2 regions of the Pseudomonas sp. MWU13-2517 genome follow, and region 2 is predicted to be linked to the other one. Evidence: predicted binding sites of a transcription regulator. Region 2 holds the regulator's gene; the other holds the start of a gene.
The links. Region 2 encodes FliA, which starts transcription of late flagellar genes. Its sites were predicted from a motif close to CTAAAGTTTNNNNNNNNNNNGCCGNTAA; they were not measured.
Positions count from the first base shown of each region.

Region 1: the regulator FliA is predicted to act here: its motif matches at 4,021-4,048, upstream of M5B97_RS01230 (methyl-accepting chemotaxis protein).

Region 1 is NZ_JALMFA010000001.1:272,683-278,307, reverse strand. It holds gene M5B97_RS01250 (alpha/beta hydrolase) at 1-633, shown strand, start outside; gene M5B97_RS01240 (hypothetical protein) at 1,046-1,744, opposite strand; partial or broken gene M5B97_RS01235 (VOC family protein) at 1,856-2,074, opposite strand; gene M5B97_RS01230 (methyl-accepting chemotaxis protein) at 2,285-3,907, opposite strand; gene M5B97_RS01225 (RidA family protein) at 4,283-4,678, opposite strand; gene M5B97_RS01220 (LysR family transcriptional regulator) at 4,818-5,625, shown strand, end outside.
Region 2 is NZ_JALMFA010000005.1:8,336-13,960, forward strand. It holds gene M5B97_RS08595 (protein phosphatase CheZ) at 63-851, opposite strand; gene M5B97_RS08600 (chemotaxis response regulator CheY) at 870-1,244, opposite strand; gene fliA (RNA polymerase sigma factor FliA) at 1,413-2,153, opposite strand; gene fleN (flagellar synthesis regulator FleN) at 2,150-2,983, opposite strand; gene flhF (flagellar biosynthesis protein FlhF) at 3,089-4,405, opposite strand; gene flhA (flagellar biosynthesis protein FlhA) at 4,418-5,625, opposite strand, start outside.

The sequences.
Region 1 (5,625 bases), on a different contig from region 2:
AAGAGAGCAAAAGGGCGCGACTGCGTGGCTCTCATGGACACCCTTGGGTTTGATAAATTTTACTTGGCAGGACATGACCGCGGCAGTTATTCAGCCTTTCGCACAGCGCTCGATCATCCGTCACGTATCCTAAAGCTTGCGATCCTGGATGGCGTACCCATTCTCGATGCGCTTGAACGATGTGATGCGCGGTTCGCGTCGAAATGGTGGCACTGGTTTTTCTATGCCCAGCGCGACATGCCAGAAAGGGCAATCCTTTCAGACCCAAAAGCTTGGTATGGCGGCAGCGCAGAGGCTATGGGCCAGGAAAACTATGATGATTTTCAGGCCGCGATTCACGATCCCGACACAGTAGTTGGGATGCTCGGTGACTATCGGGCCGGCATTGCACTGGATCACTTACATGATAGAGAGGACCGCCAGTCTGGTCTCAAGCTTCAATGCCCACTCCACGTTCTCTGGTCGCTAAAGGATGATCTCGAGGCCCTTTACGGTGACGTACTTTCCGTTTGGGAGCCATGGGCCGAACAGAAGGTTACTGGCGAAGGAATTGACAGCGGCCATCACATGGCTGAAGAAGCCCCAATCGAGTTGGCTCGTGCACTTAAGGCTTTCTTCACCGAGGAAACATGATGCTTGTTTCTGGCCGAGGGTGTGTAAAAACGTTTTCAGCGCAGCATGCATCCGAAGCCAGACTGAGGTTGGCGTTTCTACGCACAATCTGTATCTGCTCACTTGCCCATAAATTTCAGATTTAACGTAGATGCGCCACTTCAATTTTAGCGAAGCGTTTTACACACTCTGGGCCAAAAGCAGTCATTAGATTGGGGCCTAATTGTTCTCACCCAATCGCATTTTGGCCTGTTTTAGCTTGACCTGTTCAGGCTCAAGTTCGTTGATGACCCACATTTCCAATGCCTCTCGAATCGATCCCCCCAGAACTCTGTTGCACTACCCCCATCAACTGCGGCGGAATGCATAGCATGGCGAACGGGTCTTCACGGCGACACTCAGGCCAGGCACCTGGCCCCTTCCTTGCCTGGGCCTATTCGTGGCTCTTCTGCAGTTGCGTCAAGGGGGAGACCGTACGGAAGGTACCATCGAGATCTTTGACACAGAAATCGCGGGGAAGGGGGCGCTCATTGGTAATACCGTCTTCGGCCTTTAGCTCTCGTGCGCCGATGATGCAGCCCCCACTGAAAGTGCTGGCTTGCACGTATTCAAGCTCTAGCTCGTAATTATGGCCTGCCTCAGGAATGAAGCGAATCGGCTTCGGCCAGCAGGAATACTGGCTTCCGCCTGCAGCAAAGAATGCCAAGAGGGGCGTGCCGGCGGGCACTACGACTTCGTCGTACTGTTTCAGCGTGCTGTTGATGGCGATCGACTTCTTGCTGCTGGGCATGCCAATAAGCATGTTGCGCTTGTCGGAATCCCGCCACGGATACAGCCCCGGCGTATCGACGTGGGGATTCTTCTGACCCAGTTGGTCTGCCGATTGGGTCTTAAGGGCTCCGTAGAAGCTTTCGCATGAATGGCCACTGATGTATGCGGCATGGGTTGTGTCGCCGGTGATGAAACGGATCCGTGCGGTTGTTGCCGGATCGTAGTTCGCGGCCTGGATGTGATCTTGGACGTTGGATTTGGAACTCGCGCAGCCTACGATGAGGAGCGCGAAGCAGAGTGGGGAGGTTACTTTCAAAACAGAAAAGCGGTGTTCAATTTTAATAAATCTCAAAAAATCCATATAAAAACTTCCTTAATACTTGCTACGCGAAGATTCTTTCTTACGCCGGCTGTTAGCTTGAATCCGCCCTTCACGCCAGTCTACTCCGTCCAGTTCCATTGTAGGTTGATGCCTTCCAAATGGCTTAGTCAACGGCGCCGTCAGCCATTGACCCGCGTCCGAATCAACCTCCTCAAGCATTACTTGAGCCCCATTCAAATCAAGGTATGCAAATCCATCTTCTGGGCGTTGATAAGCTACGTTGAAGCCCAAGCAAGAAACCCAAAAAGCTAAGCTGCTCTCCAGGTTGGTTACCATTAACTCCGGAACCAGTTGGTTACGTTGGATCATGAGATGACTTCCATTTCACACGGCACACTTTGCAGGTTGGCGGGCTCTGAACTTATGACTTCGAAGCCGAGACAGGGTCGTGGCGAACAGGATGATGCACGGTCGGGCGGGAATTATCGAGTCTGCCCCGCATCAGTCCATGACTGAACACGGGGCTCGATCTCGCAATCCGGCAGCTCAGTAGAGCCGATCTACTCCCTGACGATACGGCTACGCACTCAGGCGTGCCGTCACTTCATTCAACTGCCCTGACAGCCCGTGAAGGTTGAGGCTTGCCGCTTCGGTGCGCTGCATGTTGTCCAGGTTGGTGCTGGCAATTGAGGTGATTTCGGTGAGGTTGCGCGAGATGTCTTCGGCCACCGAGGTTTGCTCTTCGGCGGCGGTGGCAATCTGGCGGTTCATGTCGCGAATGGCTTCCACGGCATGGGTGATGCGCTCGAGCATGGCGCCGGCCTCATTCACTTGCGCGACACTTTCTTCACTGCGCGACTGGCCGCTTTCAATCGCCTGAGCTGCGTCCACCGCGCCGGTTTGCACGGTCTGGATGATCTGGTTGATCTCGATGATCGACGCCGCGGTACGCTGGGCCAGGCTGCGCACTTCGTCGGCCACGACCGCAAAGCCGCGTCCGGCTTCACCGGCACGGGCCGCTTCGATCGCCGCGTTCAGCGCCAGCAAATTGGTCTGCTCGGCGATGCCGCGAATCACCTCCAGCACCTTGCCGATGCGGCCACTGTCGGTTTCCAGGCGACGGATGACTGTAGCGGTGTTGGCGATCTCGCCACGCATTTGGGTGATGGTGTGAATAGTGCCCCGCATGACTTTTTCGCCCTGTTGCGCGGACTGGTCGGCATCATCGGCGGCGCGTGCGGCATCGGCTGCGTGACGAGCTACTTCCTGGGCAGTGGCGGACATTTCGTTCATCGCCGTAGCCACCTGATCGGTACGGTTGAACTGCTCGTTGGTACCGCTGGCCATGAGGCCGGCGATGGCGTTTAACTCACTACTGGCGCTGTCCAGATCCTTGGCGCTGCGCTGCAGGCGGTTGAAGGTTTCGGCGAGAAAGTCGCGCAAGGTGTTGGCGGCCATGGCCAGTTTGCCCAACTCATCTTCACGGCTGTTGGCCACGCGTTCGGCGAATTTGCCTTGGCTCAGTTGCGCCACGTAGTCGATCAGCTTGCGGATGGGGTCAACCAGGTTGCGGTTGATCAACCAAAGGCTGAACAGACCGATCAACAGACCCGAGGCGAGCATCACGATGATCCCCAGCATCACCGTGCGTTGGGCAGCAGCGCTGATCAGCGTCGACTGCTCGGTGCCCTGCTTGCGCAGTTCGCCGACCAGTTCGCTCATCTGATCGCTGGTGGCGCGATCCACTCCTTTGACGGCAGCGTCGCCGGCGGTAGGGTCTGCACCGGCGGCGATATAGGCATCGCGACCTTTCTGGTAAGCGCTGCCCAACTGACGGTGTTCTTCACGCAGGCGTTCAATACGGGTCTTGAGTTGACCGTCCAGGCCTTTCTGGCTGGCCAATTCGCCGAGGATCCCCTGTACGTCGCGCTGACGGTCTTCGAACTGCTTCCAATATTTATCCAGATCTGCCGGCTGCTTGCCCCGCAGCAATACGTTTTTCCATTCCTGAACCTGCACCTTGAATTGCAGGTTGGCCTCATCGATCAACTGCGACGTATGCAGCGGACCTTCGATCAGGTTGGCGTAGTTTTGTACGCCGCTGGACAGGAAATGAAAGCATGCCAAAGCAATCAGCAACATTGCCAACAGGCTGCCGCTCAGCAACGTGAGGATTTGGGTTCTCAGGGATTTTTGCAGCATCGGATGATACTCATGACAGGAATGAAATACGCCTGGTTTGGCGTGAAAGACGTCCAAACTTCCTTGTCTGCGGTTCTGGCTCGTGGCCGGAGCCGCGCAAGCTAACACCTGCGTCATCGGCGCGCCAGAGCGGTTCTTTAGGAGAGCCCGACCGTCGGTGTCTTATCAGCTCTCGGTTATCTTTCGTCCTATAGATATCCTGTGGTTTGAGTTGCAGTGAGCGCAGGTTCTGGCCGATTGCAGACCTTCGTGAGAGGCAGCAATCGGCCAAATGAGAACAGTCACTGGAGGCTGCACCCCACCGAGAGTGAGAGGCGCGTTTTCTTTTAAAACAAGAGGGTTCCGGTCGAGGTTCGGAGTGGTGCTGATTCGGTCTTACTCCGGTAGCCTGGCGATTACCTTGATCTCGAAGTCGAAGCCGGACAGCCAGGTCACGCCGATGGCCGTTGCTGTCGAGTAGGGCGCTTCGCCCCAGTATTCAGCCGCTACCGCCCAGATAGTTTCGAATTTCAAGTCGGGGTCGACCATGAAGATGGTCGTGTCGACCACATCGTCGAAACTGCTACCGGCCTCTGCCAGTATCGCGTTGAGGTTGGCGAAGGCCAGGCGAACCTGTGCCGCGAGGTCCGGCTCGGCCGAGCCATCCTTGCGGCTGCCGACCTGGCCGGACACGAACAGAAAGCCATTGGAGCGAATCGCCGGCGAGTAGCGGTGCAGTTCGTACAGTGCATGGCGGTCAGGCGGGGAAACGACATCACGTTTACGGGTCATGGCAGAGCTCCTTCAGGGCCATCGCGGCCCGCTATTTAAGATGGAGCCACTGTAAAAAGGCCGCCGGCCTGGATAAACGAGCAACTCTGGTCATGATTGTTTGTAGAATCCAAACTATCCCGACCTACTGAGGCGTGAAATGGACCGTTTCGATGCGATGCAGGCCTTCGTCCGAGTGGTGGAAACCGGCAGCTTCACCAAGGCGGCAGCCACCCTGCACATGAGCAAGACCAGCGTGACGCAACTGGTCCAGCAACTGGAGGCGAGGCTGCGCGTGCGCCTGCTCAACCGCACCACACGCAAGGTCAACATCACTGCCGATGGCGCGGCCTACTACGAGCGCGTCATCCGGCTGCTGGCCGATATGGACGATGCCGAGACCAGCTTGTCCAGCGCCTCGATTGCACCACGCGGCCGATTGCGGGTGGACGTGCCCAGCCCGCTGGCGCGCATGGTATTGATACCCGCTTTGCCAGGGTTCTACGCACGCTACCCGGAAATCCAGCTGACCATGGGCGTGAGCGATCGCATCATCGACATCATTGGCGAAAACATCGACTGCGTAGTACGTGGCGGCGAGATCACCGATCAGTCCCTGGTGGCAAGGCATGTGGGCGACCTCAAGGTCGGCATCTATGCCGCGCCGGACTACCTGCAGCGCTTCGGTAAGCCGGCGCATCCACGTGAGCTGGATGATGGCAGGCACAGTACTGTCGGCTTTCTCTGGTCGCGCACAGGCAAAGCCTTGCCCTACACGATGCAGCGGGGTGATGAGATCATCGAGGTCCAAGGCCGCCCGCTGTTGATTATCGACGATGGCAATGCATACCTTGCCGCAGGACTGGCCGGCCTGGGCGTGCTTTGGCTACCGCAGTACATGGCCAAACCGCACTTGGCCAGCGGCGAGCTGCTGCCGCTGTTTGAGGAATGGCACATGGAACCGATGC
Region 2 (5,625 bases):
CCTCATGCCTGGCCTTGCACCTTGCGGGGCGTGGCGCGACCGTCATTTGCCGTTATCAGGACCTAAAAGCCTAAACTGGACAGCAAATCGTCTACGTCATCTTGACCGGATACGACGTCTTCACGTTTATCGGCATGAATCTGCGGACCTTCACCCTTGGCGAGGTGTTTTTGTGGATCTTTTTCCGAAAGGATCGCTGCGCGGTCATGTTCGATACCGGCAAAGCGGTCGACCTGGCCGGCCATCAGCACCAATTTGAGCAAATTGCTTTCCACTTCGGTGACCAGTTGGGTCACCCGCTTGATCACTTGACCGGTAAGGTCCTGGTAATCCTGGGCCAGCAGAATGTCGTTGAGGTTGCTGGAAACCGTGCGGTTATCCTGCTCACTGCGCGACAGGAAACCTTCAACCCGACGCGCCAACTCACGAAACTCTTCCGCGCCCACTTCCCGGCGCATGAAGCGGCCCCAGTCAACGCTGAGGGCCTGGGCTTCGTTGGCCATGCCGGTGACCAGAGGCGTGGCGTTTTCCACCAGGTCCATGGTGCGGTTGGCCGCCGCCTCAGTCAGCTTGACCACATAGGACAGGCGTTCGGTGGCATCGGTGATTTGCGAAATCTCTTCGGCCTGGGGCATGTGCGGGTCAATCTGGAAATTGACGATCGCACTGTGCAGCTCTCGCGTCAGCTTGCCCACTTCCTGATACAGGCCGCGGTCACGAGTCTGGTTGAGCTCATGGATTAACTGCACTGCGTCGCCGAACTGACCTTTTTCAAGGCACTCGACCAACTGAAGAGCATGCTTTTTCAGGGTCGACTCAAAGTCTCCCTGTGACGTTTCATTTTGCTCCATAGCGCCCCCGTGGCAGCATCAATGACCGATGCGTTCGAAGATTTTTTCGATCTTCTCTTTCAAGGCCAATGCGGTGAATGGTTTGACCACGTAACCGTTGACCCCGGCTTGGGCGGCTTCGATGATCTGTTCACGCTTGGCTTCAGCGGTCACCATCAGCACAGGCAGGCTGCGCAGTTTTTCATCGGCGCGCACGTGGCGCAGCAGCTCGATACCGGTCATGCCCGGCATGTTCCAGTCGGTTACCAGAAAGTCGATGGCCCCACTGTTGAGGATCGGAATCGCAGTCAGGCCGTCATCCGCCTCGATCGTGTTGGTGAACCCAAGGTCACGCAACAGATTTTTTATGATCCGCCGCATCGTTGAGAAGTCATCAACGATGAGGATTTTCATGTTCTTGTCCAATTCGACCTCCAAGCAGTCTTAAACGCGCCCAGCACCTGGACGCGCCATTTCAATCAACAGGCGTTACACAAAAAAGGACTGCCCAGGGCACCACGGCACGACCCCGCGAAAGCCTTCGACTTTCGCGGCGCGTCTGCAGTGTCCCCACACTGCCTGTCAGCGCGCGCGCCACTCTCCCAATCGCCCCCGCAAGCGAGCCGCGCACTGGCTATGCAGTTGGCTGACACGCGATTCGCTGACCCCCAGGACCTCACCGATTTCCTTGAGGTTCAGCTCTTCGTCGTAGTACAGCGCCAACACCAGTCGCTCACGCTCCGGCAAATTGGCAATCGCGTCCGCCAACGCCCCCTGGAAACGCTCATCTTCCAAGTCGCGCGACGGTTCGAGATGTGCACTCGCGCCGTCCTCGTGCAGCCCTTCGTGTTCGCCGTCCTGCAACAGGTCGTCGAAACTGAACAGGCGGCTGCCCAAGGTATCGTTCAAAATCCCGTAATAATCATCGAGACTCAATTGGAGTTCGGCCGCAACTTCATGATCTTTAGCGTCGCGACCGGTTTTTGCTTCAATTGCGCGAATTGCGTCACTGACCATTCGCGTATTGCGATGTACCGAACGCGGCGCCCAATCCCCTTTACGCACTTCATCGAGCATCGCACCACGGATACGGATACCCGCATAGGTCTCGAAACTCGCGCCTTTGCTCGCGTCGTATTTGGTCGACACTTCGAGCAGGCCGATCATGCCGGCCTGGATCAGGTCCTCCACCTGCACACTGGCCGGCAGACGCGCCAGCAGGTGGTAGGCGATGCGCTTGACCAGGGGCGCGTAACGCTCGATCAATTCGCCTTGACTGTCACGCGCCGATTTTTTGTAAAGGTTGTAGCCGCTGGATGTCATAGCACCGGTCCTGCGCTCGTCTGATGCACCAATCGCTCGACGAAAAACTCCAGATGCCCACGCGGGTTGGCGGGCAACGGCCAGGTATCGACCTTCTGGGCAATCGCCTTGAACGCCAGCGCGCACTTGGAACGAGGAAACGCTTCATAGACTGCACGCTGCTTTTGCACAGCCTTGCGCACCGACTCGTCGTAGGGAACTGCGCCAACGTATTGTAAGGCCACATCGAGGAAACGGTCCGTGACCTTGGTCAACTTGGCGAACAGGTTTCGGCCTTCCTGCGGGCTTTGGGCCATGTTGGCCAGCACCCGGAAGCGGTTCATGCCGTAGTCACGGTTAAGCAGTTTGATCAGGGCGTAGGCGTCGGTGATCGAGGTGGGTTCATCGCAGACCACCAGCAACACTTCCTGCGCGGCGCGCACGAAGCTGACCACGGATTCGCCGATCCCGGCGGCGGTATCGATCACCAACACGTCGAGGTTGTCGCCGATATCGCTGAACGCCTGGATCAGGCCGGCATGCTGCGCCGGGCTCAGGTGCACCATGCTCTGGGTGCCCGAGGCGGCCGGCACGATGCGAATGCCACCGGGGCCCTGCAGCAGCACATCGCGCAGCTCGCAGCGGCCCTCGATCACGTCGGCGAGGGTGTGTTTGGGTGTCAGCCCCAGCAGAACGTCAACGTTCGCCAGACCCAGGTCAGCATCCAACAGCATGACGCGACGGCCAAGCTCTGCCAGGGCCAGGGACAAATTCACCGACACGTTAGTTTTCCCGACGCCACCTTTGCCGCCGGTCACCGCGATCACCTGTACAGGATGCATGCTGCCCATTTTATTTCTTTACCTTGTCTTGCTTAGACGCAGGCTACATGGCGTGGTCGCGCGAATCGCTTGCAGACCATCAATGTAGATACATTTCACAGTGCTCATCATGCCTCACCCCACCCGTTTTGCCGGGTTGTGGTAAAGGTCGGCGAACATATCAGCCATCGCTTCCTCGCTAGGCTCTTCTTGCATTTGCACACTGACAGCACGGCTGACCAGCTGATGACGACGCGGCAGATGCAAATCATCTGGAATCCGCGGCCCGTCGGTCAGGTAGGCGACCGGTAATTCATGCCCGATAGCCAGGCTCAACACCTCGCCCAGGTTTGCAGTTTCGTCGAGTTTGGTGAGGATGCAACCGGCCAGGCCGCAGCGCTTGTAGCTATGGTACGCAGCGGTAAGAACCTGTTTCTGGCTGGTGGTTGCAAGCACCAGGTAATTTTTCGACTTGATGCCACGCCCGGCCAGGCTTTCCAATTGCATGCGCAGCGCCGGATCGCTGGCTTGCAGGCCGGCGGTATCGATCAACACCACGCGCTTGCGCAACAGCGGGTCAAGGGCGTTGGCCAGGGACTGGCCCGGGTCGACGTGGGTCACCGGCACGTTCAGGATACGGCCCAGGGTCTTGAGCTGTTCCTGGGCGCCAATGCGATAACTGTCCATGCTCACCAGTGCGATGCTCGAAGCACCGTACTTGAGGACATAACGGGCGGCCAGCTTGGCCAGAGTGGTGGTCTTGCCCATGCCGGCGGGGCCGACCATAGCGATCACACCGCCCTCTTCCAGGGGCTCGAGCTCCGGAGTGACGATCATGCGGGCCAAGTGGGCCAGCAACATGCGCCACGCCTGGCGCGGTTCTTCGACTTCGGCAGTCAGCGCCAACAGGTCGCGGGACAACGGCCCCGACAGGCCGATACGCTGCAAGCGACGCCACAGGTTGGCTTGTTGCGGCTTGCTGCCTTGCAGTTGTGTCCAGGCCAATGAACCCAGCTGCACTTCAAGCAGTTCACGCAGACCATTGAGTTCGAAGCGCATCGAGTCGAACACACGCTGATCGACAGCAGCAGCCGGGGCTGGCGCGGCGGGACGTGGCGGCTCGACGAAAGTCGGCTCGACCAGCGGCTCAGCGGCCGTCAGCGGCAGGCCGGCGAATAATTGGCGATTGGTGGAAGCATCGCTGTCGCTGCGCATGCTCAGTTCAGCCTGGGCCGACACAATGCGCGAGGCGGTCTTGCGCAGCTCGTCTTCCAGTTCCATGTTCGGCACGCGCGGCGCCAACGCCGAGGGGGTGTAATCCAGGGCAGCCGTCAGCTCGACACCGCCGGCAATGCGACGGTTACCGATAATCGCGGCATCGGCGCCCAGCTCATCACGGACCAGTTTCATGGCCTGACGCATATCGGCGGCGAAAAAACGCTTAACTTGCATAACCCACTACCCTCAGCCGTTGGGCCCTACTGTCGCGACGATAGTCACTTGCTTGTTGTCAGGAATTTCCTGATAAGCCAAAACGTGCAAATTCGGTACTGCCAAGCGTCCAAAGCGCGACAACATCGCTCGAACCGGGCCAGCCACCAGCAGAATCACCGGATTGCCCGCCATTTCCTGACGCTGCGCCGCTTCGATCAACGAGCGCTGGAGCTTTTCAGCCATGCTTGGCTCCAGCAGGACGCCCTCTTCCTGGCCTTGTCCGGCCTTCTGGATACTATTGAGCAATATTTGTTCCAACCTTGGTTCCAAGGTGATCACAGGCAGCTCGGACTCAATGCCTACAATGCTTTGCACGATGGCGCGGGACAAGCCGACGCGCACGGCCGCCACCAGAGCGGCAGTATCTTGACTCTTGGCGGCATTGTTGGCGATGGCCTCAGCGATGCTGCGAATGTCGCGCACCGGCACTTGCTCGGCGAGCAGCGCCTGCAGCACCTTGAGCAATTGCGACAGCGACAGCACACCCGGCACCAGCTCTTCGGCCAGTTTGGGCGAGGCTTTGGCCAGCAACCCCATCAATTGCTGGACTTCCTCATGACCGATCAGCTCATGGGAGTGCTTGTACAGAATCTGGTTGAGGTGGGTAGCGACCACGGTGCTGGCGTCCACCACGGTGTACCCCAGGGATTGCGCCTGGCTGCGCTGGCTGACTTCGACCCACACCGCTTCCAGGCCAAAAGCCGGATCTTTGGCGGTAATGCCATTGAGTGTGCCGAACACCTGGCCAGGGTTGATCGCCAGCTCACGGTCCGGGTAGATCTCGGCTTCGGCGAGGATCACCCCCATCAGGGTCAGGCGGTAGGCGCTGGGGGCCAGGTCGAGGTTGTCACGGATATGCACGGTCGGCATCAGGAAGCCCAGGTCCTGGGACAGCTTCTTGCGGACCCCCTTGATGCGCGCCAGCAATTGGCCGCCCTGGTTGCGATCCACCAGCGGGATCAGGCGGTAGCCCACTTCCAGGCCGATCATGTCGATAGGGGTCACGTCATCCCAGCCAAGTTCCTTGGTTTCCTGGGCGCGGGCCGGGGATGGCAGCAGCTCCTGCTGGCGGGCGATCTCCTGCTGAGCCAGGACCTTCACCTGGTTCTGCTTGCGCCAGAACAGGTACGCCGCACCGCCCGCCATGACCGCCATGCTCAGGAACGATATGTGCGGCA